4 regions of the Mesorhizobium sp. M1A.T.Ca.IN.004.03.1.1 genome follow, and region 2 is predicted to be linked to each of the others. Evidence: predicted binding sites of a transcription regulator. Region 2 holds the regulator's gene; each other region holds the start of a gene.
The links. Region 2 encodes PhoB, which activates phosphate uptake and scavenging genes when phosphate is short. Its sites were predicted from a motif close to TGTCATNNANCTGTCAT; they were not measured.
Positions count from the first base shown of each region.

Region 1: a site for PhoB is predicted at 4,633-4,649, ahead of EOD29_RS21080 (ceramide glucosyltransferase). Genes of this name have one in related genera too.
Region 3: a site for PhoB is predicted at 4,522-4,538, ahead of ugpB (sn-glycerol-3-phosphate ABC transporter substrate-binding protein UgpB). Genes of this name have one in related genera too.
Region 4: a site for PhoB is predicted at 1,864-1,880, ahead of EOD29_RS19740 (DUF1045 domain-containing protein). Genes of this name have one in related genera too.

Region 1 covers NZ_RZTV01000006.1:266,707-274,005, forward strand. Annotated here, with positions in the region: gene EOD29_RS21055 (GcrA family cell cycle regulator) at 1-461, opposite strand, end outside; gene EOD29_RS21060 (aspartate aminotransferase family protein) at 819-2,018, shown strand; gene argF (ornithine carbamoyltransferase) at 2,034-2,945, shown strand; gene EOD29_RS21070 (Hsp33 family molecular chaperone) at 3,054-4,085, shown strand; gene apaG (Co2+/Mg2+ efflux protein ApaG) at 4,137-4,529, opposite strand; gene EOD29_RS21080 (ceramide glucosyltransferase) at 4,748-5,893, shown strand; gene EOD29_RS21085 (O-succinylhomoserine sulfhydrylase) at 5,935-7,125, opposite strand; SAM riboswitch at 7,182-7,259, opposite strand.
Region 2 covers NZ_RZTV01000004.1:384,231-391,529, reverse strand. Annotated here, with positions in the region: gene phoU (phosphate signaling complex protein PhoU) at 1-585, shown strand, start outside; gene phoB (phosphate regulon transcriptional regulator PhoB) at 605-1,294, shown strand; gene EOD29_RS15810 (ROK family transcriptional regulator) at 1,611-2,846, opposite strand; gene xylF (D-xylose ABC transporter substrate-binding protein) at 3,196-4,236, shown strand; gene EOD29_RS15800 (sugar ABC transporter permease) at 4,474-5,838, shown strand; gene EOD29_RS15795 (ATP-binding cassette domain-containing protein) at 5,852-6,652, shown strand; gene EOD29_RS15790 (CHASE domain-containing protein) at 6,784-7,299, shown strand, end outside.
Region 3 covers NZ_RZTV01000004.1:264,764-272,062, reverse strand. Annotated here, with positions in the region: gene argH (argininosuccinate lyase) at 1-1,129, opposite strand, end outside; gene EOD29_RS15220 (TlpA disulfide reductase family protein) at 1,166-1,855, shown strand; gene EOD29_RS15215 (EAL domain-containing protein) at 1,847-4,273, opposite strand; gene ugpB (sn-glycerol-3-phosphate ABC transporter substrate-binding protein UgpB) at 4,601-5,911, shown strand; gene ugpA (sn-glycerol-3-phosphate ABC transporter permease UgpA) at 5,982-6,866, shown strand; gene ugpE (sn-glycerol-3-phosphate ABC transporter permease UgpE) at 6,875-7,299, shown strand, end outside.
Region 4 covers NZ_RZTV01000005.1:526,032-533,330, reverse strand. Annotated here, with positions in the region: gene EOD29_RS19745 (alpha-D-ribose 1-methylphosphonate 5-triphosphate diphosphatase) at 1-1,087, opposite strand, end outside; gene EOD29_RS19740 (DUF1045 domain-containing protein) at 1,118-1,825, opposite strand; gene iolB (5-deoxy-glucuronate isomerase) at 1,975-2,787, opposite strand; gene EOD29_RS19730 (hypothetical protein) at 2,802-3,014, opposite strand; gene iolE (myo-inosose-2 dehydratase) at 3,077-3,991, opposite strand; gene iolD (3D-(3,5/4)-trihydroxycyclohexane-1,2-dione acylhydrolase (decyclizing)) at 4,154-6,004, opposite strand; gene iolC (5-dehydro-2-deoxygluconokinase) at 6,056-7,299, opposite strand, start outside.

The DNA of each region.
Region 1 (7,299 bases), on a different contig from region 2:
CAGTACGGCCCGGTTTCGCCAGCGTCGTTGCCGCAGAAGCTGAAGTCTTCCGACAGCGGATCGCCGTTGGGCCATTTGCAGGTGCGCTCGGTCAGCTCGACGAGCTGCAGGTTGCGCGAGATTGGCACGACAACGTTCTCGACCGGGCGGATATAATGGCGCGCCACCGGCTCCGCCTCGAACTGCACCTGCAGAGCGGTCGCGCCGATGGAGGCCGTCACATGACGGGCTGCGCTGGCGGCACGAGCCACGGACTTCTGCATCGAGGCGCCCTGCGTGGCCTTCTTCTGCCGTGCCGGCGCCGTGGTCGCGCGGCCGCGGCCCGACAGTTTCAGGCGATGCACCTTGCCGATGACGGCATTGCGGCTCACGCCGCCGAGCTGCGCGGCGATCTGGCTGGCGCTGAGACCCTCCGACCACAATTTCCTGAGAAGTTCGACCCGCTCGTCAGTCCAGTTCATGAGACCGCGCTCCTGCTGAGGCGTGCGGCGGTCAGAATCCTTTCCCGAGCCGGCTCTCGCCGGGCAAACGACACCACATGTACCGGGTGATTAGATCCGCCGCACGAAATCTAGTTATTTCTCGACTACAATTACCTTATGCGCTGACTCGGTGACAAGAGTCCTCAGGGCAACACCGATTCGGTTTTTACGGTTTTCCCCAACTTGCCCAACCGCTGATGGGCCGGCGTGGCGCTGGAGCCTTGCCGCGCGCTTCTGCGCGACCTTTTCGTTGACTTCATGGCCGAAAAACATGATAAGCCGCAAAGGCCGCCGCATTGGCGGCTTTTTTGATTTCCGGTTCCGGAGACGCATATAATGAGCGGTTCGGCGCTTTACGAGACTTTTGCTCGCGCACCCCTGGCCTTCGACCGCGGGGAGGGGACCTGGCTGGTCACCGACAAGGGCGAGCGATATCTCGACTTCGCCGGCGGCATCGCCGTGAACTCGCTGGGCCACAGCCATCCGCATCTGGTCGCGGCGCTCACCGGGCAGGCGGCCAAGCTGTGGCACGTCTCCAATCTCTACGAGATCCCGGAGCAGCGCCGGCTGGGCGAAAGGCTGGTCGATGCAACCTTCGCCGACAAGGTGTTCTTCACCAATTCGGGCGCCGAGGCTCTGGAATGCGCCATCAAGTCGGCCAGGCGCTATCAGTTCGTCAAAGGCCATCCGGAGCGTTTCCGCATCATCACTTTCGAGGGCGCCTTCCACGGCCGCACGCTGGCGACGATCGCTGCCGGCGGTCAGTACAAATATCTCGAGGGTTTCGGTCCGAAGGTCGAGGGCTTCGACCAGGTCGCGTTCGACGATATCGATGCCGCCGAGAAGGCGATCACACCGGAAACCGCGGCTATCCTGATCGAACCGGTGCAGGGCGAGGGCGGCATCCGCCCGGTGCCGACGCAGTCGTTGAAGCGGCTTCGGCAGCTCTGTGACCGGCACGGCCTGCTTCTGATCTTCGACGAGGTCCAGTGCGGCATCGGGCGCACCGGCAAGCTGTTCGCGCATGAGTGGGCGGGCGTCACGCCTGACCTGATGGCGATCGCCAAGGGCATCGGCGGCGGGTTTCCGATGGGTGCCTGCCTCGCGACCGACGAAGCGGCGGCCGGCATGACGGCCGGCGTGCACGGCACCACTTTCGGCGGCAATCCGCTGGCGATGGCGGTGGGCAATGCCGTGCTCGACGTCGTGCTGGCCGACGGCTTCCTCGAGGACGTTCAGCGCAAGGCGTTGCTGCTGAAGCAGGGACTGGCGGCGGTCGGCGACGAATTTCCCGAGGTCATCGAAGGCATCCGGGGAACCGGCCTGATGCTTGGGCTGAAATGTGCCATGCCCAACGCCAAGGTTAACATGGCGCTGCGCGACCAGCACTTGCTTGCGGTGCCGGCGGGCGACAACGTCATTCGGCTTTTGCCGCCGCTCACCGTCACCGACGAGGAGATCGGCGAGGCGCTGAAGCGCATTCGGTCGGGCGCCAAGGGCCTGACCGACGCGATCGCGGCCGAAGCCGCGAAGTAGTTCTGGAATCTGCCGATGAGCGTTCGTCACTTCACCGATCTGTCCGCCGTTTCCGCAGGCGATCTGCGCATCATGCTGGACGATGCGATGGCGCGAAAGACCAGGCTCAAGGCCGGCGAGCGTTCGAAGCCGCTCGAGGGCAAGGTGCTGGCGATGATCTTCGACAAGCCTTCGACGCGCACGCGCGTTTCCTTCGACGTCGGCATGCGCCAACTCGGCGGCGAGACCATCATGCTGACCGGCACCGAGATGCAGCTCGGCCGTTCTGAAACCATCGCCGACACCGCCAAGGTGCTGTCGCGCTATGTCGATGCCATCATGATCCGCACCACCTCGCATGACCGGTTGCTGGAACTCACCGAAAACGCGACCGTGCCCGTGATCAATGGGCTGACCGACGATACCCATCCCTGCCAGCTGATGGCCGACATCATGACCTATGAGGAGCATCGCGGTCCGGTGGCCGGCAAGACCTTCGCCTGGACAGGTGACGGCAACAATGTGCTGCACTCGCTTCTAGAAGCCTCGGCGCGGTTCCGCTTCAACCTCAATGTCGCCGTGCCGGAGGGCAGCGAGCCGTTCGAGAAATATGTCGACTGGGCGAAGGCCAATGGCGGCAAGGTGAGGTTTGCCGGCTCGGCCGAAGAGGCCGTCGACCAGGCCGATTGCGTCGTCACCGACAGCTGGGTATCGATGGGCCAGGAGCATCGCGCCCGCGGCCATAACGTCTTCCTGCCCTACCAGGTCAACGCCGCGCTGATGGCGAGGGCGAAGTCCGACGCGCTTTTCATGCACTGCCTGCCTGCGCATCGCGGCGAGGAGGTCACCGACGAGGTGATCGACGGACCGCATTCGGTGGTCTTCGACGAGGCCGAGAACCGGCTGCACGCCCAGAAGGCGGTGCTGGCATGGTGCCTGGGCGCTTGACCGGGGTCGACTTGATCCGCGCCAACTTGATCCGGGGATGTGTGATGCCTATTTGCGGGCCATCACTGAAATCGAACGCGCTTCGACCCATGCCGCCTGGAAAGCGGGATGGATGCGCCCCGGAGTTTTGTCATGCTGGAAACGCTTTCCTTGGCTGAGCATCAACCCAAACTCGGCGAATTCGGCTTCGCAGGCGACGACCATGTCGTGCCTTACGAAGTAGCGCCCCTGGATGTGCGCGGCCGCACGGTGCAGCTCGGGCCGATGCTCGACGCCATTCTCAGCCGCCACGATTATCCCGAGCCGGTCGCGCGCCTGCTGGCGGAGGCCTGCGTGCTCACCGTGCTGCTCGGCACGTCGCTGAAATTCGAGGGCAAGTTCATCCTGCAGACCCGCACCGACGGACCGGTCGACATGCTGGTGGCGGACTTCACCACGCCGCATTCGTTGCGCGCCTATGCGCGCTTCGACGCCGACCGGCTGCAGGCGCTGATTGCCTCGGGCGAGATCTCGCAGGAGAAGCTGCTCGGCACCGGCGTCCTGGCCCTGACCATCGATCAGGGCGCGCACACGCAGCGCTATCAGGGCATCGTCCAACTCGACGGCACATCGCTGGAAGAAGCCGCGCGCACCTATTTCCGCCAGTCGGAGCAGATCCCGACCGATCTGAGGATGTCGGTTGCGAAGCTGGTGACCCCGGGCCCGGGCGGGGCCCGCGAGCAATGGCGCGCCGGCGGTATCCTGGCGCAGTTCCTGCCGCAGGCGCCCGAACGCATGCGCGTGCCCGACATTTCGGGCGGGGATGGCGATCCACGAGACGTGGCGCACGAACCGGCCGACAATTCCTGGCGGGAACTCTTGGCGCTGCTCGGCACCATCGAGCCGACCGAGCTCATCGATCCGACGGTGGGCGCCGAGCGGCTGCTCTACCGGCTGTTCCACGAGCACGGCGTGCGCGTCTTCCGCGGTGTGCCGGTCGCCGATCAGTGCTCCTGCTCGCGCGACAAAATCCGAGGCATTCTCGAAGGCTTTTCGGCCGAGGAGATCAAGGACTCGACCGAGGACGGCGGCATCCATGTCGCTTGCGAGTTCTGCTCGACGCAGTACGACTTCGATCCGGCGGAGTTTGCGGCGGAGTGAGAAAGCTCCGGTTCCTCGCCCCCGCTTTGCGGAGGCGGGAACTCGAGTTCTTTAATTCACCGTCCTTTTCGTTCCCGGCATATCGAGCGAGAAAGCCGGAATGGCGACGTCGAACGTTTCGCCGCGGCCGTTGCGCATCGTGTAGTGGCCGACCATGATGCCGGATGGCGTCGAGAGCGGGCATCCCGACGTGTACTGATAGCTGTCGCCGGGGTTGAGCTCCGGCTGGTCGCCGACCACGCCCTCGCCGCGCACCTCTTCGACTCGGCCACGCCCGTCGGTGATGTGCCAGTAGCGCGACAGAAGCTGCACGAACTCGTCCGACCGGTTGTCGATCGTCACCTGGTAGCCCCATACATAACGGTTCTCGGACGGATCGGAACGGTCCTCCAGATAGAACGGCCTGACCTGCACTTCGATGTTGCGCGTCACGGCGCGATACATGAGCCACTCCGGTGCCGCAGGGAACATTTTAGCGCGCTTCGCGGTTCTACCTCCGCAGCGTCGCCAGCCTGCCGGCTTTTCCACCGCAAGTGCCGACAAACAATGTCATTTAAGTGACACATGACAATGTTGGTGTGCACAAACCGTGCGGGCGACTCGGGCGCTTTGTCGAGTGATGAAACGGCCGCGGGCGGCCTTTCCGGAGTGACCAGATCTCGATGGAACTGACCCTCGCAGCCGCCTTTGCTTCCTCGGCCCTTCTTTTTTCCAACCTTGCCAGCATCCTGCTCGCATCGTCGCGGCTGAAGCCCAGGCGGGTCATTCCTCCGCCTTCCAGCAAACAGCCGCCTGTCTCGATCGTCGTGCCGTCGCGCGGCGTGGAGCCGTTCACGCAGGAGACGCTCGACCGCGCCTTCTCGCTCGATTGGCCGCGCTACGAAATGATCTTCTGCGTCGCGCACGCCGAAGATCCCGTGGTCAAGCTGATCAACGCCGCCATCGCGCGATTTCCGAATGTTCCGGCGCGGCTCCTCGTCGGCGATGACAGGATCAGCGCCAATCCCAAGCTCAACAACTGCATCAAGGGCTGGCAGGCGGCGCGGCACGACTGGGTGATCCTCGCCGATTCCAACGTGCTGATGCCCAAGGACTATGTCCAGCATCTGATGGCGGCCTGGGGACCGGACACCGGCCTCGTCTGCTCGACGCCGATCGGCTCGCGGCCGGACGGTTTCTGGGCCGAAGTCGAATGCGTCTTCCTCAACACGCTGCAGGCGCGCTGGCAATATGCCGGCGAAGCGCTCGGCCTTGGCTTCGCCCAGGGCAAGAGCATGCTGTGGAACAAGCCGATGCTGGATGCAAATGGCGGCATCCAGGCTTTGGCCGCCGAAATCGCCGAGGACGCGGCGGCGACCAAGCTGGTCAACAGCCTTGGCCTTCGGGTCAATCTCGTGGCCGCGCCCTTCGAGCAGCCGCTCGGCCAGCGCACGCTCGCCGAAATCTGGTCGCGCCAGGCGCGCTGGGCGCGGCTGCGCCGCGTCACCTTCCCATTGTTCTTCGCGCCCGAAATCCTGACCGGTGTGGTCGCGCCGCTGCTTCTGGCGCTGATCGCGGCGGCAAGCGCCGGTGTCAGCCTGCCCGCGACCGCGCTCTGCGTGCTGGCGATCGCCTATGTGCCCGAATGCATGCTCGCCTGGTCCAAGGGCTGGTATCTGTCGCCGCGCAGCGTCACCGCGATGATCGTGCGCGACGTGATGCTTCCCGCCATCTGGGCGCGCGGCTGGCTTGGCGGAGCCGTCGAATGGCGTGGCAACGCAATGACCATCCGCAACAGCGGGATGACTGAACTCGAAGAGATTGCTTGAGCCGGCTGCGGCTCAAGCGCGCTCTTTGCAGCCGTGGCGGTTCATTCCTTCGCCGCCTTGAGCGCCTGTTCGATGTCGGCGAGCAGGTCGTCGGTATCCTCCAGCCCGACGGAGAGCCTGAGCGTGCCTGGTCCGATGCCGAGCTCGGCGCGCGCCTCGTCGCTGAGGTTTTTGTGCGTCGTCGTCGCCGGATGCGTGATCAGGCTCTTTGCGTCGCCGAGGTTGTTCGAGATCAGCACGATGTCGAGCGCGTTCTGCAAGGCGAAGGCCGCCTGCTTGCCGCCCTTGACGTCAAGGCAGATCAGCGTCGAGCCGCCCGACATCTGCTTCCTGACGATATCCGCCTGGGGATGGTCGGCCCGGCCCGGATAGATGACGCGGGCGATCTCCGCCCGGCCAGCCAGGAAGTCCGCGATCTTGCCGGCGCTTTCGGTCTGCTGGCGCACGCGCAGCGGCAGCGTCTCGAGGCCCTTCAGCAGCGTCCATGCGTTGAATGGCGACAGGCTCGGGCCGGTGTGCCGGAAATAGTCGTGCAAGTTCTCGTCGATCCACTTCTTGTCCGACAGGATGACGCCGCCGAGGCAGCGGCCTTGTCCGTCGATATGCTTGGTCGCCGAGTAGACCACGATATGGGCGCCGAGCTGCAGCGGCTTCTGCTGCAGCGGCGTGGCAAAGACGTTGTCGACGATCACGCGTGCGCCGATCGAATTGGCTAAAGCGGCGACAGCGGCGATATCGACCACTTCCAGCGTCGGGTTGGTCGGGCTTTCCAGGAAGAACAGCTTGGTGTTCGGCCTGACCGCTTTTTCCCAATTGGCAATGTCGGTGCCGTCGATCAGCGTCGCCTCGATGCCATAGCGCGGCGCCAGCGTCTCGACCACCCAGCGGCAGGAACCGAACAGGGCTCGCGCCGCAACGATGTGATCGCCGGCCTTGACGCTGCAGAGCAGGGCGGCGGACACGGCGGCCATGCCGGAAGCGGTGGCACGTGCGTCTTCCGCGCCTTCCAGCGCGCACATGCGCTTCTCGAACATATCGACGGTCGGGTTGGCGTAGCGCGAATAGATGAAGCCGGGTTCCTCGCCCTTGAAGCGGGCTTCCGCTGCCTGGGCCGTCTCGTAGACATAGCCCTGGGTGAGATACATCGCCTCGGCGGTCTCGCCGAAGCCGGAACGCAGCGTCCCGCCATGCACGAGTGCCGTCTGAGGTTTCCAGTTACGCGTCTTGGTCATCGCCCTGCTTCCAAACACAAAAAAACCGGCCGCGACGTCGCAACCGGTCCATACGGCCTTGCGGCCCGACGGTCCTTTAGCGACTTGTTTAACGTGGCTGCAAGCCGACCGGCCAAATCACCACGGGATAACGACCCTTTAGACCCGCACCGCGCTTGCGTCAATTGCCGGCTT
Region 2 (7,299 bases):
GACAACGCGCTGGCGCAGCGCGTGGTCTCCGACGATGCCATCATGGACGCGCGCCAACGCGAGCTCGACGATCGCGCCATCACGCTGATTGCCAAACGCCAGCCGATGGCCGACGACCTGCGCAGCGTCGTTGGCGCCATCCGCATGGCCGGCGATCTCGAGCGCATTGGCGACCTTGCCAAGAACATCGCTAAGCGCGTCGGCTCGGTCGGCGTCAGCGCCGCGCCGCGCGACCTTTCGCACTCCATCGATTCGATGGCGCAGCTGGTGCTGATCCAGGTGCAGGGCGTGATCGAGGAATACGCGGCCGGCGACGCCACGGCGCTCGCCAAGCTCCGCAACGACGACGAGCGCATCGACGTCAAATACACCGCCGTCTTCCGCGAGCTCCTGACCTACATGATGGAGGATCCGCGCAACATCACGGCTTGCACGCATCTGTTGTTCTGCGCCAAGAATCTGGAGCGCATCGGCGACCACGTCACCAACATCGCCGAGAACGCCTACTATGTGCTGACCGGCACGCAATTGCCCGCGAATCGTCCTAAGCAGGACGAGACGACGATGTCGGCGCCGGCGGCCTGACCGCGAAGGTGCCTGCTATATGATCGCGCCACGCATCATGGTGGTGGAGGACGAGGAACCGCTGGGGGTGCTGCTCCGCTACAACCTCGAATCCGAGGGCTATCAGGTCGAGGTGGTGACCCGCGGCGACGAGGCCGAGATCCGCCTGCAGGAGAATTTGCCCGACCTTCTGGTGCTCGACTGGATGGTGCCGGCGGTGTCCGGCATCGAGCTTTGCCGGCGCCTCAGGATGCGGCCCGAGACCGAACGCCTGCCGATCATCATGCTGACCGCGCGCGGCGAGGAAAGCGACCGGGTGCGCGGCCTCTCGACCGGCGCCGACGACTATCTGGTCAAGCCGTTCTCGACGCCGGAATTCATGGCCAGGGTCAAGGCGCTGCTGCGCCGCGCCAAGCCGGAGGTGCTGTCCAGCGTGCTCAAGGTCGGCGACATCGTGCTCGATCGCGAATCGCATCGCGTCTACCGCAAGAAGAGCGAGATCCGGCTCGGCCCGACCGAGTTCAGGCTGCTGGAATTCATGATGCGGCATCCCGGCCGGGTGTTCTCGCGCAGCCAGCTGCTCGACAATGTCTGGGGCGAGACGATCTATATCGACGAGCGCACCGTGGACGTGCATGTCGGACGCCTGCGCAAGGCGGTCAACAACGGCCGGATGCCGGACGTCATACGTACCATCCGTGGGGCGGGCTACGCGATCAGGGAAGATTAGATCCAGGGCACCGAAGGTCTGACGGGTTCTATCTGCGCTGGCGGGTTATCGAGACGCTGGTGCTTCGCCGTCCACGGGCGGAGCACGAAGCGTCGCGACGCGGCGCAGACCCGACGATCCACGCGACTTCCACGCGCCGCGGCGGTGCAGAAATTCTGCTCCGCTCATCCGACGATTGAGGTAATGGCATGGATTCCAGGGTCTCCGCGACGGAGCTTCGCTCCTGCTCCGCCCTGGAATGACGAAGCTGCGGGGCCTTCGCTAATCTCCGGCGTCTGCAGGACGCACAGAAGCCAACGATCGCTATCGAAGCTGCTCAGGCCACGTTCTTGCCCGCTCTTGCCTTCACGCCCGGCGCAAAAATCTCCTGGTCGACGAAGGTCAGCGCGCGCACGGCGCAGCCCTCGCGGATCAGCGGCAATTCGTTCGGCTCGGTATCGAAGGAGATCGACTTCGAATGCTGGCCGCCGGCGGTCTGGGCGATGGCCTCGCGCAGAGCCGGCTCGATCAGGTCGAAGGCGGCGGCGCTGACGCCGACCATGGCGACCGGCGCCGGGTCGATCAGCGCGAACAGGCTGCCGAGGCCGAAGCCCAGCGCCTCGCCGGCCCGGCGATAGGCCTCGCGCTCCGAGCCATCCCTCTCGCGCGCCTTGGCGGCGAGCGCCCGCATGTCGGCGTCGCCGACATCGATCGGCTCGGCGTCCTCACTCATCTTCATGGCGCTGCGCCAGATGGCGTAGTTGCCGGCATAGGCCTCGACGCAGCCGCGGCGTCCGCAACGGCAAAGCGCGCCGCCCGGGCGATGGATCATGTGGCCGAACTCGCCGCCGGAAGAATGCGTGCCGGTGAACAGCTCGCCCTTCAGCACCAGGCCCATGCCGATGCCGTGCGAGAGCAGGATGGCGATGAAATTGTCGCGATAGCGGTCGGGATCGCGCCACTGCAGCGCCACCGCCATCATGTTACAGTCGTTTTCCATGGTGGCCGGAATGCCGAATTCCTTTTCCAGGATGTCGGCGAAGGGAATGTCGGTCAGCGGCGTGATCGGCGACCACAGCATGGCGCGGGCATGGGAATCGGTGATGCCCTGGATGCCCATGGCGATGCGGGCGACGCTGCCGACGTCGAGGTCCGGATCGTCCAGCCGGCGCCGCACGATCGCCAAGCATTCGCCGATCAGCTCGTTGCGCGGCATGGTGAGCGTATCGAGGCGGCGCTGCTCCTCGGCGATGACCTGACCCGCATAATCAATAACGGCGACCGAGAGGAAATTGAGCGACAGCACCACCGTTACCACCGCCGCCGCCTCCGGCTTGAGCGCGAGGCCCACCTGTGGCCGGCCGCGCTTCAGAGACGCGGTCTCGCTCGGCTTGCTCTCGGCCAGGATGCCTTCCTGGATCAGATCGGAAGAGATCGCCGAAATGGTCGAATGGCTGAGCCCGGTGGTCGCGGCGATTTCCGTGCGCGACGGTTGGCCGGCCCGGCGCACGGCCGAGAGCACCATGGCGCGGTTGCGCCGGCGCAGATCGTCGTGGCGGATTCCGACCGACATTTTTTCTCCTCCCAGTCAGCGCGGCCTCTCGATCATGCACAGGACCCGGCGACGCGCCAGATCGATTCACCCGGACGCCGGCACCCGAACCGTCCTGGTTTTTTAAAATTTTCGGTGGACGCGGTCTGCGCTTCCTCCGAACTGTTCCGCGATAGTGGCAGAAGCGGTCGGCACTGTCATTATTTATTGCGGGTCTCGAAAAAAAGAACGCGACACCTCAAAAACCGTCAGAATTGCAGTTGACAGCGCTTTGGCGTTCGATCAGTATTTTTTCGAGGCTCGAAAAAAAGCCTCTACATGGCCTTCGGGCCAGTCTGGGTCGCGCCGCGAGGGGCGCAGGGAGGATATCATGAAGAGATTCGCAGCCGCCATGCTGGCGGGCGTCGCCATGTCGTTGACGTTGGCGTCGGTCGCCGAGGCGAAGGACAAGGTGATCGGCGTTTCGTGGTCCAATTTCCAGGAAGAGCGCTGGAAGACCGACGAAGCGGCGATGAAGAAGGCGATCGAGGCCGCCGGCGACAAGTATATATCCGCCGACGCACAGTCCAATCCAGGCAAGCAGCTGACCGACGTCGAAAGCCTGATCTCGCAGGGCGCCAATGCGCTGATCATCCTGGCGCAGGACGCCTCGGCGATCGGACCGGCGGTGCAGAAGGCACTCGACGAAGGCATTCCGGTCGTCGGCTACGACCGCCTGATCGAGAACAAGGACGTGTTTTATCTGACCTTCGACAACAAGGAAGTCGGCCGCATGCAGGCCCGCGAGGTGTTCAAGGCCAAGCCCGAGGGCAATTACGTCTTCATCAAGGGCTCGGGCGCCGACCCGAACGCCGATTTCCTGTTCTCCGGCTCGATGGAAGTGCTGAAAGAAGCCATCGACAGCGGCAAGATCAAGAATGTCGGCGAAGCCTATACCGACGGCTGGCTGCCCGCCAACGCGCAGAAGAACATGGAGCAGTTCCTGACCGCCAACGACAACAAGGTCGACGCGGTGGTGGCGGCCAATGACGGCACCGCCGGCGGCGTCGTCGCGGCGCTGACGGCGCAAGGCCTGGCCGGCACCGTTCCGGTCTCGGGCCAGGACGGCGACCATGCCGCGCTCAACCGCATCGCGCTCGGCACCCAGACGGTGTCGGTGTGGAAGGACGCGCGCGAGCTCGGCAAGCACGCCGCCGAGATCGCCTCGCAGCTCGCCGACGGCAAGAAGATGACCGACATCGCGGGCGCCAAGGACTTCACGACGCCTGGCGGCAACACCGTCAAGTCGCTGTTCCTGACCCCGGTCGCAATCACCAAGGATAATCTCAACCTCGTCATCGACGCGGGTTGGATCAAGAAGGATGAAGTCTGCGCGGGCGTTGCCGCCGGCAGCGTCGCGGTCTGCAACTAAGCTGGCCGTCAGGTTCAAACGCAGCGCCGCGGCCCAACGGCCGCGGTGTATCCCAAGGGCTTTCGGGAGTACTGAAGCCGGAGACCATTGGGGGCAGGTCACTGTCCGGCAGGATCGCCGAACTGCTCCAGCCGTTTGTTTCCGCGCAATTCCAGGCGGCTACGCACTTTTTCCCGGAATTGCTCTAGCATCGTGGTCCGGCATCCGCGCCAGACGGCAAGCCGGCGGGAGGAGATCATGACCGATACGACCTCTGATACGCCGGCCAACCCGGCGGCGGATCGCGCGCGGGCTTCCGAACTGAGCACCGTCGGGCGCTTCCTCAAGGCGACTGAGCTCGACACACGCATGCTCGGCATGGTCGGCGCGCTGCTGATCATTTGGATTGGCCTGCATGTCATCTCGAGCCTGCGGCTCGGCGTCAATCCGCTCGATTTCGATAGCCGAACGTTCCTGACGCCGCGCAACCTGTGGAACCTGTCGGTGCAGACCTCGGCCGTGGCCATCATGGCTTCCGGCATGGTGCTGGTCATCGTCATTCGCAACATCGACCTCTCCGTCGGATCGGCCGAGGGTTTGATCGGCATGGTGATGGGCTTTGCCCAAGTGCATTTCCTGGTGCGAATGGTTGGGCTCGAGCTTGGCAATCCCTGGATCTGGGTGCTGGCACTGTTGATCGGCCTGGCGCTCGGCCTGCTGATCGGCGCCTTCCAGGGCTTCGTCATCGCCTATCTCGAAGTGCCGGCCTTCATCGTGACGCTTGGCGGGCTGCTGGTCTGGCGCGGTGCTGCCTGGTGGGTCACCAGCGGCCAGACGGTGGCGCCGCTCGACGCCACCTTCCAACTGATGGGCGGCGGACCGGCCGGCTCGATCGGCGCCAAATGGAGCTGGATCGTCGGCGCCGTCGCCTGTGTTGCCGTGGTGTTTGCGCTGTTCAACGGCAGGGTGCAGCGCAAGCGCTTCCGTTTTCCGCTGCGTCCGATCTGGGCCGAGACGCTGCTCGGCGCGGTCACCTGCGCTGTCATCATGGGCGCGGTGTGGCTGGCCAATTCCTATCCCTGGCCGGTCGGCATCGTGAACCGCTACGCCGCCGCCAACAACCTCACGGTCCCCGAAGCCGGCCTGTTCATCGCCCACGGCATCGCCATTCCGGTGCTGATGGCGATCGCCGTCGGTCTCGTCATGACCTTCATTACCAAGCGCACTCGCTTCGGCCGCTATGTCTTTGCCATCGGCGGCAATCCGGAGGCGGCCAACCTTGCCGGCATCAACACGCGCTGGATCACCATGAAGGTGTTCATGATCATGGGTGTGCTGGCGACGATCGCCGCGGCGATATCGTCGGCGCGGCAGAATTCATCGACCAATGCGCTCGGCACGCTGGACGAGCTCCTGGTCATCGCCGCGGCGGTCATCGGCGGCACCTCGCTCGCCGGCGGCTCGGGAACCGTGCTCGGCGCTATGCTTGGGGCGCTGCTGATGCAGTCACTGCAGTCCGGCATGGTGCTCCTCGGCGTCGATTCGCCGCTGCAAAGCATCGTCGTCGGCGCCGTGCTAGTCATCGCGGTCTGGCTCGACACCATCTACCGCAAGCGGGTGTGAAGGAGGCAGCATCATGGCAGACAAGAACGCTCCCGCCGGCGCCCCGCTGGTCGACATGCGCAACATCTCGATCGCCTTCGGCGGCATTCGCGCCGTCGACGATGCCTCCATCGATCTCTTCCCCGGCGAAGTGGTGGCGCTGCTCGGCCACAACGGCGCCGGCAAGTCGACGCTGATCAAGATACTGTCCGGCGCCTACAAGCGCGATGCCGGGCAGATCTTCGTCAACGGCGAGGAGGCAGCAATCTCCAACCCGCGCGACGCCAAGAAATACGGCATCGAGACGATCTATCAGACGCTGGCGCTTGCCGACAACGTCGACGCCGCCGCCAATCTTTTCCTCGGCCGCGAGCTGATGACCGCCTGGGGCACGCTGGACGACGTCGCCATGGAGGCCGAAGCGCGCAAGGTGATGGGCCGGCTCAATCCGCGCTTCCAGCGCTTCAAGGAGCCGGTGATCAAGCTGTCCGGCGGACAGAGACAGTCGGTGGCGATCGCGCGCGCGATCCTGTTCAACGCGCGAATCCTGATCATGGACGAGCCGACGGCAGCGCTCGGCCCCCAGGAGACGGCCCAGGTCGGCGAACTGGTGCGGCAACTCAAGGCCGACGGAATCGGCATCTTCCTGATCAGCCACGACATCCATGACGTGTTCGAGCTGGCGGACAGGGTCTGCGTCATGAAGAACGGCCAGGTCGTCGGTACGGCGCGCACCAGCGACGTGACCCAGGACGAGGTGCTCGGCATGATCATTCTGGGCAAGTGCCCGCCGGGCGCCATGCCAGGCCCGGGAGCGCTGAAAATCGCGGCCTAAGACCATAGATTGGTTGGCTAATTTGCGACTTGTTTGATGAGCCAATCGCGGCGTTGGGTTGGCCTTGCCATTGTATTGGCGCGGAGACTTGCCCATAAAGGTGGCCAACCATCCATGGGCCGCACCCTGCATTGAAAAAGCTTTTCCCGATCGTCGCCTTCATCGCCGTCGCGCTGATCAGCCTGACGATGGCGGGGTTCGCCTATTTCGCGACTCAGGAGGCGGCACGCATCAAGTTCGAGGGAACCGCCGACGATGCGCTCAACCGCATCGAGAGCCGCATCGACCTGCATCTGTCGCTGCTGCGCTCGACCCAGGCGCTGTTCGATGCTCGTAACGGCGATATTACGCGCGGCGAGTTCAAGGCCTTCCTCACCGCGCTCGACATCGACGACAATTTCGCCGGACTGCGCGGCATCGGCTTCCTGAGGCTGGCCAAGGCCGGCGACGAGGCCACGCTCGAGCGCGACATCCTGCGCGCTCGCGGTTCGGCCCACCCGGTCTATCCGGCAATCACGCAGCAGCAATGGCGCACGCCCATCGTGCTTTTCGAGCCGCTCGATACCTCCAACCAGTCGATCATCGGCTTCGACATGTTCAGCGACCCGGCACGGCGGGCTGCAATCGAGAAGGCCATGGCCGACGAC
Region 3 (7,299 bases), 120 kb from region 2:
CGAGGTCGGTGGCGGTGGCGTGACCGGCGCCGGCGGCCTTCTTCATGGCGGCCGTGTTCACGGTCATGTCGCGCACCATGCCGGTGGTCGCCGCCAGCATCAGGTCGAGCGTTTCGGCTACGTCGAAAACCGATTCCTTGTCCTCCTGCATGTCCTTGCCATAGGTCAGCGGCATGCCCTTCATCACCGTCAGCAAGCCGACCAAATGGCCGTTGATGCGGCCGGTCTTGCCGCGCACCAATTCGGCGGCGTCGGGGTTCTTCTTCTGCGGCATGATCGAGGAGCCGGTGGAGAATGAATCCGATAGCCGGATGAAGCCGAATTGCGGCGTCGACCAGATGATGATCTCTTCGGCCAGCCGCGACAGATGCGTGCCGCAGATCGCGGCGATCGAGAGGAATTCGAGCGCGAAGTCGCGGTCCGACACGCTGTCGAGGGAATTGCGCATCGGCTCGCGGAAGCCGAGCGCCTTCGCCGACATATGGCGGTCGATGGAAAAGCTCGTGCCGGCCAGCGCGGCGGCGCCCAGCGGGCTTTCGTCCATGCGCTCGATGGCGTCGCGGACACGTGACAGATCGCGGCCGAACATCTCGACATAAGCCATGCAATGATGACCGAAGGTCACCGGCTGCGCGGCCTGCATATGGGTGAAGCCGGGCATTACCGTCGCGGCGTGCTCCTCGGCGCGCTCGAGAAAGGCGCCGATGAGGTCCTTCAGCGCATGGGCTATGCGCTGGCATTCCTCCTTGACCCAGAGTTTCAGATCGACCGCCACCTGATCGTTGCGCGAGCGGGCGGTATGCAGGCGGCCGGCAGCCGACCCGATCAGATCGGCCAGACGCGCCTCGACATTCATATGGATGTCTTCGAGCTTGGTCGAGAATTCGAATTTCCCGGCCTCGATCTCTTTCAGGATCGTGTTCAGGCCGTGAGCGATTTTTTCTTGATCGGCGGCCGAAATAATGCCCGTTTCAGCCAACATCTCGCTGTGGGCGATCGAGCCGCGGATGTCCTGCGCGTAGAGTTTGCGGTCGAAGGCGATCGATGCGTTGATCGCTTCCATGATCGCGGCCGGACCCGAGGCAAAACGTCCGCCCCACATCTGGTTGCTAGCCTTCTTGTCGCTCATCGCTATAACCCGTGCTCCGGAGCAGTTTTTAAGAAAATGGCAGACGGCAATAAATTCTTCCCGGCCCCGCGCCTCATCCTCGCCGCGCTTGTAGCGGGCGTGCTGGCCGGCGCGGTCGCGGTATATGTCAGCGAGAGCGGTTCTGGCAACAACGCGCCGGATCAGGTTGCCGCGGCCAGCACCGGCAAGGACGACGTCGCTTGCAAGGCGAAGGCCGAACGGGCCAAGCAGGTTGCGGCAAAGGCGGTCGGTCAGGTCGCGGCACTGCAGCCGGCGGATCCGCCGCAATCGCTGAAGGGACTCGCCTTCAACGGACCCGACGGCAAGCCGACGACGATCGCCGGCCATGCCGGCAAGACGGTGCTGCTCAATCTGTGGGCGACATGGTGCGCGCCCTGCCGCGCCGAAATGCCGGCGCTCGATGCGTTGCAGAAGGAAAAAGGCGGCAACACTTTCGAGGTCGTCGCGGTCAATGTCGACACCGGCGATGACGCCAAGCCGAAAAAGTTCCTGAAGGAGATCGGCATCGAGACGCTCGGCTACTACCGGGATGCGACAATGGGCCTGTTCAACGAGGCCAAGACGCGCGGGCTGGCGCTTGGCCTGCCGGTGACGATGCTGATCGACGGCGAAGGCTGCCTGATCGCACATATGAACGGACCGGCGGAATGGTCGAGTCCCGACGCCAAGCGACTGGTGGAAGCCGCGCTCGGTCCGTCAAGCTGAGCGCGCGGCGGCGGGCTCGAGCATGAGGATGCGGCCGCCGCGGGCCTCGACAGCATCCATCGCCGCCGGCACGCCGGTCAGCTCGCTGAAGGTTTCGATCGGGCTTGGCCTGCCGAGATAGTATCCTTGGCCGATCTCGCAGTCCTCGGCATCGAGGAAGCGCAATTCGTCCAGCGTTTCGACGCCTTCGGCCAGAACAGGCAGGCCCAGGCCGCGCCCCAGCCCCAGCACGGCGCGCACGATGGCCGCGACCTGACCATTCCTGTCGACCGACTTGATGAAGGAGCCGTCGATCTTGATCTTGTCGAAAGGGAAAGCGCGGAGATTGGAAAGCGATGAATAGCCGGTTCCAAAATCGTCCATCGCGACGCGAATACCAAGCGCCTTGACCTGCCGCAGGGTCGCCAGCGCCCGCGGCATATCCTTGATAAGCGCCGTCTCGGTCACTTCAAGCTCCAGCCGTCCGGCTGGAAGTCCCGAACGCAGCAGGATCTCGTGTACTTTGCGGCTGAAATTCGGGTTGTGGAGCTGCACCGCCGAGACATTGACGGCGATGGTCAGCGGATTTTTCCAGCGCACGGCTTCCTCGCAGGCCGTCGCCAGCACCCATTCGCCGATCTGGGCGATAGTGCCGCTGTCTTCCGCGACCGGGATGAAGACCGACGGCGGGATGTTGCCGCGCTCCGGATGATGCCAGCGGATCAAGGCCTCGAAACCGATCATCTTGCCGCTGCTGATCTCCTTTTGCGGCTGATAGACCAACCGGAACTCGCCGCGCGCAACCGCCTGGCGCAGATCGTGCTCCATGGCGCGCCTGTCGCGCGTCTCGGCGCCCATCGAAGCCTCGAAATAGCGATAAGTGTCCTTGCCCTCGGCCTTGGCGCGGTAGAGCGCGGTGTCGGCATGGCTTACCAGCGCCGCCTGCTCGTCGGCGTCCAGCGGGAAAAGAGCAATGCCGATGCTGGCCGACACCAGCTCGCCGCCGGGCGACAGTTGGCTCTCTTGGCGCAGCTTGGAAAGCACCGCCTCGGCGATGCGGCCTGCGGCCTGCGGGTCGGGAAGGTTCGGCGCGATGATGGCGAACTCGTCGCCGCCGAGGCGGGCGAGCATCTGCCCATGGCGGAGCACGCCCGAAGCGCATTGCGCCACCCTCTGCAGCACTGCATCGCCGGCCGCATGACCGAAGAGGTCGTTGACCTCCTTGAAGCGGTCGAGATCGAGAAGCATCAGCGCGAGCTGCCCGTCCTTGCCGCTCGCCGTGGCGATCTCGGCCTCGAGCCGGCTGGTGAAGCTGCGGCGATTGGCAAGCCCGGTCAGCGGATCGAAATGCGCCAGGCGAAGGATCTCCTGCTCGGCCTTCTTGCGCTCGCGCATGTCGCGGACGGCGACGACGTCGTGAGGCTTGCCGCAATAGTCGATGCTGCGGGCGATCAGCTCGACCGGAATGCGAGTGCCGTCCTGGCTGCGCAGCTCGGCTTCCTGCGCCTGACCGCTGCCGCCGGCGATGGCTGAGGCAACGCGTTCGCCGAAGAGGTCGCTGAGCGGCATCACGTTCAGCGTGCCGGGCGCGATGCCGCTCAGCGCCGCGATGCTGTCGTTGGCGCTGACGATGCGGCTGCCGTCGCAAACGATCAGCCCCTCGACCGCCGCGTTGGCCAGGCCGTGCATGCGCTGCGCTTCCGCCTGATGCCGGCGGAACCGCAGGTCGATGCGGAGCGCCGCGGCCGAGAGCACCAGAATGACCAGGCTTGCCGCCGCAGCGGCAAAGGCTTGCGACATCGGCGCGATGGTGAATTTTGAGATCTCTATCGAGGAGTCCGGATAGATCGAGACCGCCGCCATGGCGATAAAATGCAGTGTGCAGATGGCCAGTGTGAGCAAGACGGCGGCAGCGATCGTCGTAAGCGTCGACGGGCGGCAAAGCACGACGAGCAGCGAAAGCGCGGCAAGCGTGACGCCCGCCGCCAGCGAAAGAGCGACGAGCAGCTCGTTCCAGACGATCCTGCCCTGGACCTCGAACGCCGCCATGCCGGTATAGTGCATCACGGCGATGCCGACGCCGAGCACGGCGCCGCCGACAAGATAGTGATCAATGCCGCCGCGGATGGTGGCGATCCACATTCCGGCCGCTGTCAGAACTACGGAGGCGGCCAGCGAAAGCGCGGAAAGCTCCGCGTTATAGGCGTTGGGTATTCCCGGCGTGAAGGCGATCATGGCGACGAAATGCGTCGCCCAGATACCGAATCCGGTCGCCGTGGCTGCAATCAACAGCCATGCGTAGCGATTTCGACTGGTCGATTGCTCGACATGGCGAAGAAGATTGACCGCCGAGAAAGAGGAAATTCCGCAGATGAGCGCCGCAAGTGCGACCAACCTCAGATCGTGCTCGTGCACGATGCAATTATAGACGGTCAACATTTGGCCCCACCTGATCTTCCCGCATCAATCAAGTTAAGATTGCTTAAGGCCCGACGGCTGAAGAATCGATTAGTGGACCTGCAACCGACGCGTGTGCCTCAGGTTGTAAAGGACGGATAAGGTTGGGCCGGCTGTCGCAATACGATGGTTGGAGTCGCTCAAATCCTAAGCCGGCAAGCAATCTGCCCGGCCGTGACCGATGCACGTTAATTTAGGATCAGATGATGTTCATCGACGCATAACAAAACCGTTGTCCGATTGTCATGCGCAACACATACTGGTTCTGCGGAAGCCCCCCTTTCGCCAATCACAACGGGAGATGAAAACATGAAGCTCTTCGGCTTCGCGGCAGGTGTTGCCGCTACCTTGACCCTGCTTTCCACCACGTCCGCTTTCGCTGTCACGCAGATCAGCTGGTGGCATGCGATGACGGGCGCCAATGCGGAAGTCGTCGACAAGATCTCGAAGGACTTCAACGCCAGCCAAAGCGACTACCAGATCGTTCCGGTCTTCAAGGGCACCTATCCCGAGACGCTGAATGCAGGCATCGCCGCGTTCCGCGCCGGCCAGGCGCCGGACATCATCCAGGTGTTCGATGTCGGCACCGGCGTCATGATGGCGGCCGAGAGCGCGATCAAACCCGTGGCCGAAGTTTTGACGGGCGCGGGGATGACGTTCGATAAGAGCCAGTATCTGCCCGGCATTGTCGGCTACTATTCGAAGCCGGACGGCACCATGTTGTCTTTCCCTTACAATTCCTCCTCGCCGATCCTCTACTACAACAAGGACATCTTTCAGAAGGCCGGCCTCGACGTGAACAACCCGCCTAAGACCTGGAACGAGGTCTGGGAAGCGGCGAAGAAGATCAAGGCGAGCGGCGCGGCCCCTTGCGGCTACACCTCGACCTGGCTGACTTGGATCCATCTGGAAAATTTTGCCGCCTGGAATAATGTTTCCTGGGCGACCCAGCAGAACGGACTGGCCGGCGGCGACGTCGAGCTCAAGATCAATGCGCCGATTTTCGTCAACCACTTTCAGGCGCTGGCTGACCTCGCCAAGGATGGCACTTTCAAATATGGCGGGCGAACCTCCGAAGCCAAGCAGATCTTCCTCGCCGGAGAATGCGGCATCTTTACCGAGTCGTCGGGCGGGCTCGGCGATATCGTCAAGTCGGGTATGAACTACGGCATCGGCCAACTGCCGTATGACAGCGATGCCAAGGGTGCGCCGCAGAACACGACCCCCGGCGGCGCAAGCCTCTGGGTTTTCAGCGGCAAATCCGATGCGGAGTACAAGGGCGTCGCGGCCTTCTTCGCCTATCTCTCCAAGACCGAGGTGCAGGAATATCTGCACCAGAAGTCGGGCTACTTGCCGGTGACGCTGGCAGCCTATGAGGCGACCAAGAAGTCCGGCTTCTACGACAAGAACCCGGGCCGCGAGACACCGATCCTGCAGATGACCGGCAAGGCGCCGACCGAAAATTCGAAGGGTGTGCGCCTGCCCAACCTGCCTCAGGTGCGCGATATCCAGAACGAGGAGTTCGAGAAGATGCTGGCCGGCCAGGAAACGGCCCAGCAGGCGCTCGACAATGCCGTCTCGCGCGGCAACGCGGCGATCAAGGACGCGTTGGGCAACTAAACCTGGCCGAGGATGAAACGTCGCCCGCGCGGATCGGCGCGGGCGATCCTTGCTTGACGAGGAAACCAAGCTGACCCCGCGCGTCGTTTTCCCCAACAAAGTCCTGCCTTACCTGCTTGTGGCGCCGCAACTCGCCATAACACTGGTTTTCTTCTATTGGCCGGCCGGGCAGGCGCTCTACCAGTCCATGCTCAGGCAGGATCCATTCGGGCTGAAGAGCAAGTTCGTCTGGTTTGCCAATTTCCGCAAAGTGCTTGCCGATCCGGCCTATCTCAACTCGATCAAGGTAACGGTGGTATTTTCGCTTGCGACCGCAATCGTGGCGATGGCAGTGGCGTTGCTGCTTGCCGTAATGGCGGAAAAAGTGGTGCGCGGGAAAGCGCTCTACCGCACACTGATGATCTGGCCCTATGCGGTGGCGCCGGCGATCGCCGGCATGTTGTGGCTGTTCCTGTTCAACCCTTCGATCGGCTCGCTATCCTACGTGCTGAGAAGTCTCGGCATAGCCTGGGATCCGTTGCTCAACGGCAGTCACGCCATGATCCTTTTGGTTTCCGCCGCAGCATGGAAGCAGATCAGCTACAATTTCCTGTTCTTCGTCGCCGGGCTGCAGGCGGTGCCGAAGACGCTGATCGAGGCGGCGGCGATGGACGGCGCTCGCGAGACCAAGCGTTTCTGGACCATCATCTTCCCGCTGCTCGCGCCGACGACCTTCTTCCTGCTGGTCGTCAACACTGTCTATGCCCTGTTCGACACGTTCGGCATCGTCCATGCCGTCACCGGCGGCGGACCGGGCAAGACCACCGAGACGTTGGTCTACAAGGTCTACAATGACGGCTTCGTCAACCTGATCCTCGGCGACTCGGCGGCGCAGTCGGTGATCCTGATGGTCATCGTCATCGCGCTCACCGCCATCCAGTTCCGCTATGTGGAACGCAAGGTCCACTACGGCTGAGGCAAGCGATGATCGGCCAGTCCCCGTTGCGTGTCCTGATCGCCCATGCCGCTCTCATTCTCGGCATTTTGATCGTTGCATTTCCCATCTACTACACATTCGTGGCCTCGACACAGACGCTGCAGACGATCCTCAAGCCGCCCCTGCCGCTGCTGCCCGGTGACCAACTCTGGAACAATTACAGCGAGGCCCTGTTCGGCGGTGTCGGGCGCATCGGCGGCGTCAGCGTCGGCAGGCTTCTTCTCAACACGACGGTCATGGCGCTCGGCGTCGCGGTCGGGAAGATCTTCATCTCGATCCTATCGGCCTATGCCATCGTGTTCTTTCGTTTCCCGCTGCGCATGACCTTCTTCTGGCTGATCTTCATCACTCTGATGCTGCCCGTCGAGGTCCGCATCCTGCCGACCTACAAGGTGATGGTCGACCTCGGCAT
Region 4 (7,299 bases), on a different contig from region 2:
GGTCGACGCGCACGCGCACGAGGTCGGCGCGCCGGCCGGGCTCGATGACACCGCGATCGCTAAGGCCGACCGCTTCCGCTGGGTTCTTCGAGACCATGGCGACCGCCTGCGGCAGCGAAATGCCTTCCACGACATCGCCGAGGAAGAAGGCGGACTGGATCAGGCTGAAGGGGATATAGTCGGACGACAGGATGTCGAGCAAACCGTCGCCGGCAAGCGAGCGCGCCGACACATTGCCCGAATGCGAGGAGCCGCGCATGACGTTGGGCGCGCCCATCAGCACGCCGAGCCCTGCCGCCTTCGAGGCTCTCGCTGCTTCCTCGGTGGTCGGGAATTCGGCAACGCGCACGCCCTGCTCCACCGCCTCGTCGACATGGCCGGCTGTCGCATCGTCGTGGCTGGCAAGCACGATGCCGCGCTCGCGGCAGGCGGCGGAAATGAAGACGCGGTTCGGCCCGGAATTCTTGGCCGATTCGGCCATACGCTTCGCGCAGAATTTCTCGAAGTCGCGGTCGGTCAGCTTCAGTTTGCGCTGGTAGCAATAGGCGTAGGTCTCGAGATCGACGAACTGGCGCGGGCCCGGCGCGTGGTCCATCAGCGAGGCGAGCTTCACCCTGTCGTCGGTCTCGAAATTGGCGAAGGCCTCGAGGCAGTCCGGCGCCGAGACCTCGCAGCGCAGATGGATGAAGTGGTCGGCCCTGAGCCGATCCTGGCGCACGCTGTCCTCGATCGCATCGGCGAGCTTGCGCACGTCGTCGGACTTCAGGTCGGCATCCTCGTCCATGCCGACGCGCAAGGCGTCGAGCACCGTGGTGATGCCGGCGGTCGCCACCTGCGCATCGTGGGCGAGCACGGCGGCGATCGGGTTCCAGCGCACTTTCGGACGCGGCGCGTAATGGCCTTCGAGGTGATCGGTGTGCAGTTCTACGAGACCTGGGATGATGTAGTCGCCGCCCATGTCCTCGCCGGTGCGGGCCGCACCCAGCTCGATCGCGGCGATCAGCCCATCGCGCAGCAGCAGCGAGCCCGCGACGATCTCGTCGGGCAGCACGATGCGGGCATTGTTCAAAACGGTCTCGGCGGTCATTTCAGCAGTCCTATCTCAGGCGGGCGGACATCAGGCGGTTTTTCTGGCCGGGCCGCGTCCAAGCACGTGGTGCGAGAGCACCATGAAGGGCGCGCCCGGTTCGGTTTCGACGAACAGCGTCAGCGCATCCACCGGCACCGGACGCTGCAGCACATCCGCGAACAGGCTGTCGATTGCAGCGCGAAGGCGCGGGCTTTCCTGTGGCCCGACCCGTCCGGAGAGCGTCATGTGGAAGCGGAACGTCTCGAAGACGTAGGGATAACCCCACTGGCAGAGGTTGCGGAACTCATCCGGCTTCAGCGAGTCTGGGCTGCGGCGCTCGATCTCGGCCTCGGTCAGCGGCGCACGGAAGCGGTCGAAAGCGCGCACGACCTCGCCGGCGAAACTGTTGAGCGGCTCGAAAGGACTTCCCGGCACGAGCGCGAAAAAGCCGTCGATCTGACCGACGACCAGACGCGGGACGACGACTGGTGCCGTGGCCTCGGCGAAATCGTCGAGCGCCGCCCGCAGCGAGGCTTCCGTTTCGCTGGGCGCCAGCCGGAACGGCGCCTTCAGCGTCGCGTGGAACCCATAGCGCCGTGCCGAGGCGGTGTGGAAGGCAACTTCCGCCGCCGACAGGTCACCCACACCCTCGACCGGCCGCGTCGGCGCGCCGAACGGGTCGCGCCCCAGCCAGTTAGCGGCAATCCGCGCCAGCGGCTCATCCTGCCTCGGGGTAAAGTAAATGGCATAGCGCATCGAAAATCCTCGTCAGACCGCTGCCATAGGTGATTTCCATGACGGATTGACGAAGCTTTCATGGGTTTTCGAAGGCAACCCAGGCTCCGGCGGTCCTTAGCCGACGATTTTCCCGAACTGGACCAACAGGTTGAGGGCTATGAAAAATCTCACGCCTTCATCAGCCACTCATGCTCGGCGGCGTTGTGGAATTTCCATGTCCGCTTCGGGCCGGCCATGACATTGAGATAATAGAGATCATAGCCGTGGCAGGCCGCACACGGGTGGTAGCCCTTCGGCACCAGCACGACATCGCCGTCCTCGATCGCCATCGCCTCGTCCAGATCGCGCACGCCATTTCTGTCGGCGTCGGTGTAGACGCGCTGGAAGGCGAAACCCTGCGGCGGGTTGAGGCGGTGATAATAGGTCTCCTCGAGATAGGACTCGGCCGGCAGATTGTCCTGGTCGTGTTTGTGCGGCGGATAGCTGGAGGTATGGCCGCCGGGCGTGATGACCTCGACCACCAGCAGCGAGTCGGCCGGCTTGCCCTCGGGCAGGATGTTGGTGACGTAGCGGGTGTTGGTGCCCTTGCCGCGCACTTCCTGACCGAGATCGTCGGGCGCAATGACGCGGGCGGGCAGGCTGCCGCCAAGACCGGGCGCCGAGCAGACGGCAAGCTCCAGCTCGGTGTCGGCGGTCACTGCCCAGTCGGAGCCTTGCGGCACATAGACCGACCAGGGCTTGCCTTCGAAGGGCGACATGCGCTCGCCGAGCAGGCCGAGATCCTTGCCGCCGGCCGCAGCCTTGCCCTTGCCGGTGACGAACACCAGGCAGACCTCGCGCTCGCCCGTCTTGCCGGCGGCCGTCTCGCCCGGCCGCAACCGGTGGAGATCGAAACCCACGTAAGTCCAGCCCGCGCTTTGCGGGGTGACGTGGGCGACGTGGCCGTGGCCCTTGTCGGCCTTGACGAGCAGTTTCGACATTTTTGTCTCCTGGGTCATTCCTTCGGCTCGGCCGGAGGCTTGGGCTCCTCGGCCGGCTTGTAGAGGTAGAAGAACTGCCACACCGCGTAACCGGCGAAGCCGAGCGCGATTACCCCCCAGAACGGCGTGCCGGAGGCGAATTCGATCACCGACCAGATTAGGCAGACGGCGACGACGGCAATGCGCCGCCACAGCGGTCGGAAGAAGGGGTGTTCATAGTCTTTCATCGCGCCAATCCGGGACTTGTCCAAACGCATCAGATAGAGCGAGCGGCCGGACGATCCACCGCTTACGCCGGGAAGCCCTGCGTCTCGACCGTATAGCCGGCGGCCGTCATCACCCGCATCAGCTCCTTATGGCCGACCTCAGCCATCCTCAGCGGCGGGTTCTTTTTCGGATCCTGCTCGGCCTCGACCACGAACCAGCCTTCATAGCCGTAGTCGGCGAAGCGTTGGACGATCGCGCCGAAATCGAGCGAGCCGTCGCCGGGCACGGTGAAGGCGCCGAGCGCGACGGCATCGAGGAAGGACTGTTTCGTGCGGTCGAGCCCGTCGATCACGTTCATGCGCACGTCCTTCACATGGACGTGGTTGATGCGCTTGTGGTGGTTGTCGATGGCGCGCAACACATTGCCGCCGGCGAAGGCGAGGTGGCCGGCATCGAGCAGCAGCGGGATGCCCTCGCCCGAATGATGGATGAAGGAATCGAGTTCCGGCTCGGTCTCGATCACGGCCGCCATGTGATGATGGTAGGAAAGCGGCATACCCTGGTCGGCGCACCATTCGCCGAATTCGGTGACGCGGCGGCCATAGGCCTTCATCTCGTCGCCGGAAAGCCGTGGCTTGGTGGCAAGAGGCTTGGTGCGGTCACCCTGGATGGAGCGGCCGACCTCGCCATAGACTATGCAGGGCGCGTTGACCGCCTTGAACAGGTCGATCATCGGCTGGATGCGATCCTTGTTGCTTGCCAGGTCCTCATCGACCAGCGTGCCGGAGAACCAGCCGCCGCAGAGCGTGACGTCGGCCTCTTTCAGGATCGGCAGCATCACCTTCGGGTCGTTGGGGAAGCGGCGGCCCATCTCCATGCCGGTGAAGCCGGCCGAGCGCGACTGGCGCAAACACTCCTCCAGCGACACATCATCGCTCAATTCCACGAGATCGTCGTTCCACCACGCGATGGGAGACATGCCCAGTTTGGCTTTCAAGTCGTCACTCCAGGTTCGGATCGTTCAACTTTCGCTCGTCGGCGCTGCCCTCATCCGCCTGCCGGCACCTTCTCCCTGGAAATGACGGGGAGAAGGGACAGGCTTCAGCGGTGGCGGCCCCCTTCACGGGGAGCAGGGCAAGGGTGAGGGGCAGCGCCAGCTTCAATCACCTAAGCTCTGCATGAGCTTTTTCTCGTCATACGCCTTGCGCGCGGCGTTCACCTGCGGCCGCGACGAGACTTCCGGCACGGCAACATCCCACCAGTGGCCGCCGGCCTCGGTCGACACCAGCGGATCGGTGTCGATGACCAGCACGGTGGTCTTGTCGTGGCCCTTCGCCTTGGCGAGCGCCGTCTCGAGTTCAGCAATCGAGGCCACCTTCTCGGCGACGGCACCGAGGCTTGCCGCATGGGCGACGAAGTCGACGTCGGGCATCACCTCGTGGCGAGCGTCCTTCAAAAGATTGTTGAAGCTGGCGCCGCCGGTCGCCATCTGCAGCCGGTTGATGCAGCCATAGCCGCGATTGTCGAGCAACACGATGGTGAGTTTCAGGCCGAGCATCACCGACGTCGCGATCTCGGAGTTGAGCATCAGATAGGAGCCGTCGCCGACCATGACGACGACTTCCTGGTCGGGTTTCGCCATCTTGACGCCGAGTCCGCCGGCGATCTCGTAGCCCATGGTCGAGAAGCCGTATTCGGCGTGATAGGAACCGGGCGCGCCCGCTTGCCAGAGCTTGTGCAATTCGCCGGGCAGCCCGCCGGCGGCATGCAAAAGCGTGACGCCCGAGCCCATCACGCGTTGCACGGCGCCGATCACCTGCGCGTCGGAGGGACAGGCGGCGTTGGTCGAGGCCGTCACCTTGGCGGCGGCAGCCTGCCATTCCGTCTTGCCCTTCAGCGCATTGTCGGTCCAGGCGGTCGGCGCCTTCCAGCCCTTCAGCGCGGCGGAAAGCTCGGCGAGCCCTTCGGTGGCGTCGGCAACCAGCGGCAGCGCCCAGTGCTTGCCGGCATCGAAGACCTGGGTATTGAGCCCGATGATGGTGCGGCCGGCATTCTTGAACAGCGCCCAGGAGCCGGTGGTGAAGTCCTGCAGCCTGGTGCCGACGGCAAGAACCACATCGGCCTCTTCCGCCAGCCGGTTGGCCGCTGAGGTGCCGGTGACGCCGACGGCCGCCATGTTGAGCGGATGATCGTCGGGCAGCGAGGATTTGCCGCCTTGGGTCTCGCAAACCGGAATGCCGGCGCCCTGCACCAGCTTGGCCAGCTCTCCGGAAGCCTGCGAATAGAGGACGCCGCCGCCGGCGATCACCAGCGGCTTCTTGGCGTTCTTCAGCGCCGCCACGGCGACGGCCAGCTCGTTGCGATCCGGGCGCAGCCGGCGTGGCGTCCAGACGCGCTCGGCAAACAGGCTTTCCGGATAATCATAGGCCTCCGCCTGCACGTCCTGGCAGAGCGAAAGCGTGACCGGGCCGCATTCGGCCGGATCGGTCAGCACCTGCATGGCGCGGTTCAGCGCCGGGATGATCTGCTCCGGCCGCGTGATGCGGTCGAAATAGCGCGAGACGGGGCGGAAGCAATCGTTGACGCTCGCCGTGCCGTCGGAGAAATCTTCGGCCTGCTGCAGCACCGGGTCGGGCAAGCGGTTGGCGAAGACATCGCCGGGAAGCAGCAGCACCGGTAAGCGATTGACGTGGGCGAGCGCCGCAGCCGTCACCATGTTGAGCGCGCCGGGGCCGATCGAGGTGGTCGCGGCCATGAAGCGGCGGCGGAAATTCGCCTTGCCGTAAGCAATCGCCGCATGCGCCATCGCCTGCTCGTTATGGGCGCGGAAGGTCGGCAGCTCGTCGCGGACCTGGTAGAGCGCCTCGCCGATGCCGGCGACATTGCCGTGGCCGAAGATCGCCCAGACGCCGCCGAAGATCGGCACCTTCTTGCCGTCGATCTCGGTCATCTGGCGGCTGAGAAAGCGGGTCAGCGCCTGCGCCATCGTCAGGCGAACGGTGTTGGTCATTGTCGTTTCCTCCGGCTTTCCCTGTGCCGCCTAATATGCTGCCCGTTCTTCTTATGCTGCTTTGCGGCCGCGCGCTGCAAGCCATGCCTCGGTCAATTGCTCGAAGCGCGAGGCCATGTCGGCGACAGCCTCGTCATCCGAGATCTTGCCGGCCAGCCATTGTTCGGCGGCATTGACAAAGATGGTGCGACCGACGGCAAATCCCTTGACGATCGGCGCATTGGCGGTGGCGGCAAAGGCGGCGACCAGCTCGTCCTGCGGCGCCTCCAGACCGAGCAGCACGACGCCGCGGCACCACGGATCATTCTTGACGATCACCTGCTCTATCCTGGCCCAGGCCCCTGCCGAGGCTTGCGGCTCGAGCTTCCACCAGTCGGGCTTGATGCCCAGCGCATAGAGTTCTTCAAGGGCGCGCGGAATGGTGGTGTCGTCGAGCGTGCCGTGCTTGCCGGCGATGATCTCGACGAGCAGTTCCCTGCCGACTTTCCGCGCCGCCTCGAACAGGGCTCGCAGTTTTTGCTGCTGCTCTGTCTTCAGCGCCTCCGGATCATCCGGATGATAGAAGCAGAGGCACTTGATGCAATGGTCGACCGGCCATTCGGTGAGCTGCGAGCCGACGTCCTGCGAGAATTCGAAGCGCAGCGGCCGCGATCCGGGCAATTCGACCGGCCGACCGAGCCAGGCAAAGGGATGGCGGGCGAACTCGAACATGGCATCGCGGCCGTATTTCTCATCGATCAGCATGCCGTAGCCGTCGCGACCGGCGGCGACCTTGGCCGCCGCCTTGACGGTGAGCACCTTGAAGTCGGGGATGCGCGAGACATCTGCACCGACCCTGGCGGCGACATCTTCCAGCTGGACGCGGTGGTCGCAAGCGAGCGCCATCAGCGAAGGGATGTCGCGCCGCCGCGTCGTCGCCCAATGGATGTGGTTGATTGCCTCGTCCTTGCGCAGCGCCAGATGCTTGCTGCCGTGCTTCAGAAAAAACTGCAGCTCCTCGAAGGTCGGATATTCCGGCGCGCACAGCAGGCGCGACACGGCGAAGGCGCCGCAGGCATTGGCCCAGGTCGCCGCCGTGGCAAAGCTTTCGCCGCCGAGCCAGCCGCGCAGGAAGCCCGACATGAAGGCGTCGCCGGCGCCGAGCACGTTGTAGATCTCGATCGGGAAGCCCTCGCCGACGACGCCGTCCTCGAGGTCGTCGCTGATCGGCCCGTCATAGACGATGCAGCCTTTGGCACCGCGCTTGAGCACGATGGTAGCGGCCGACAGCGTGCGGATCGTCTTAAGCGCGCTCA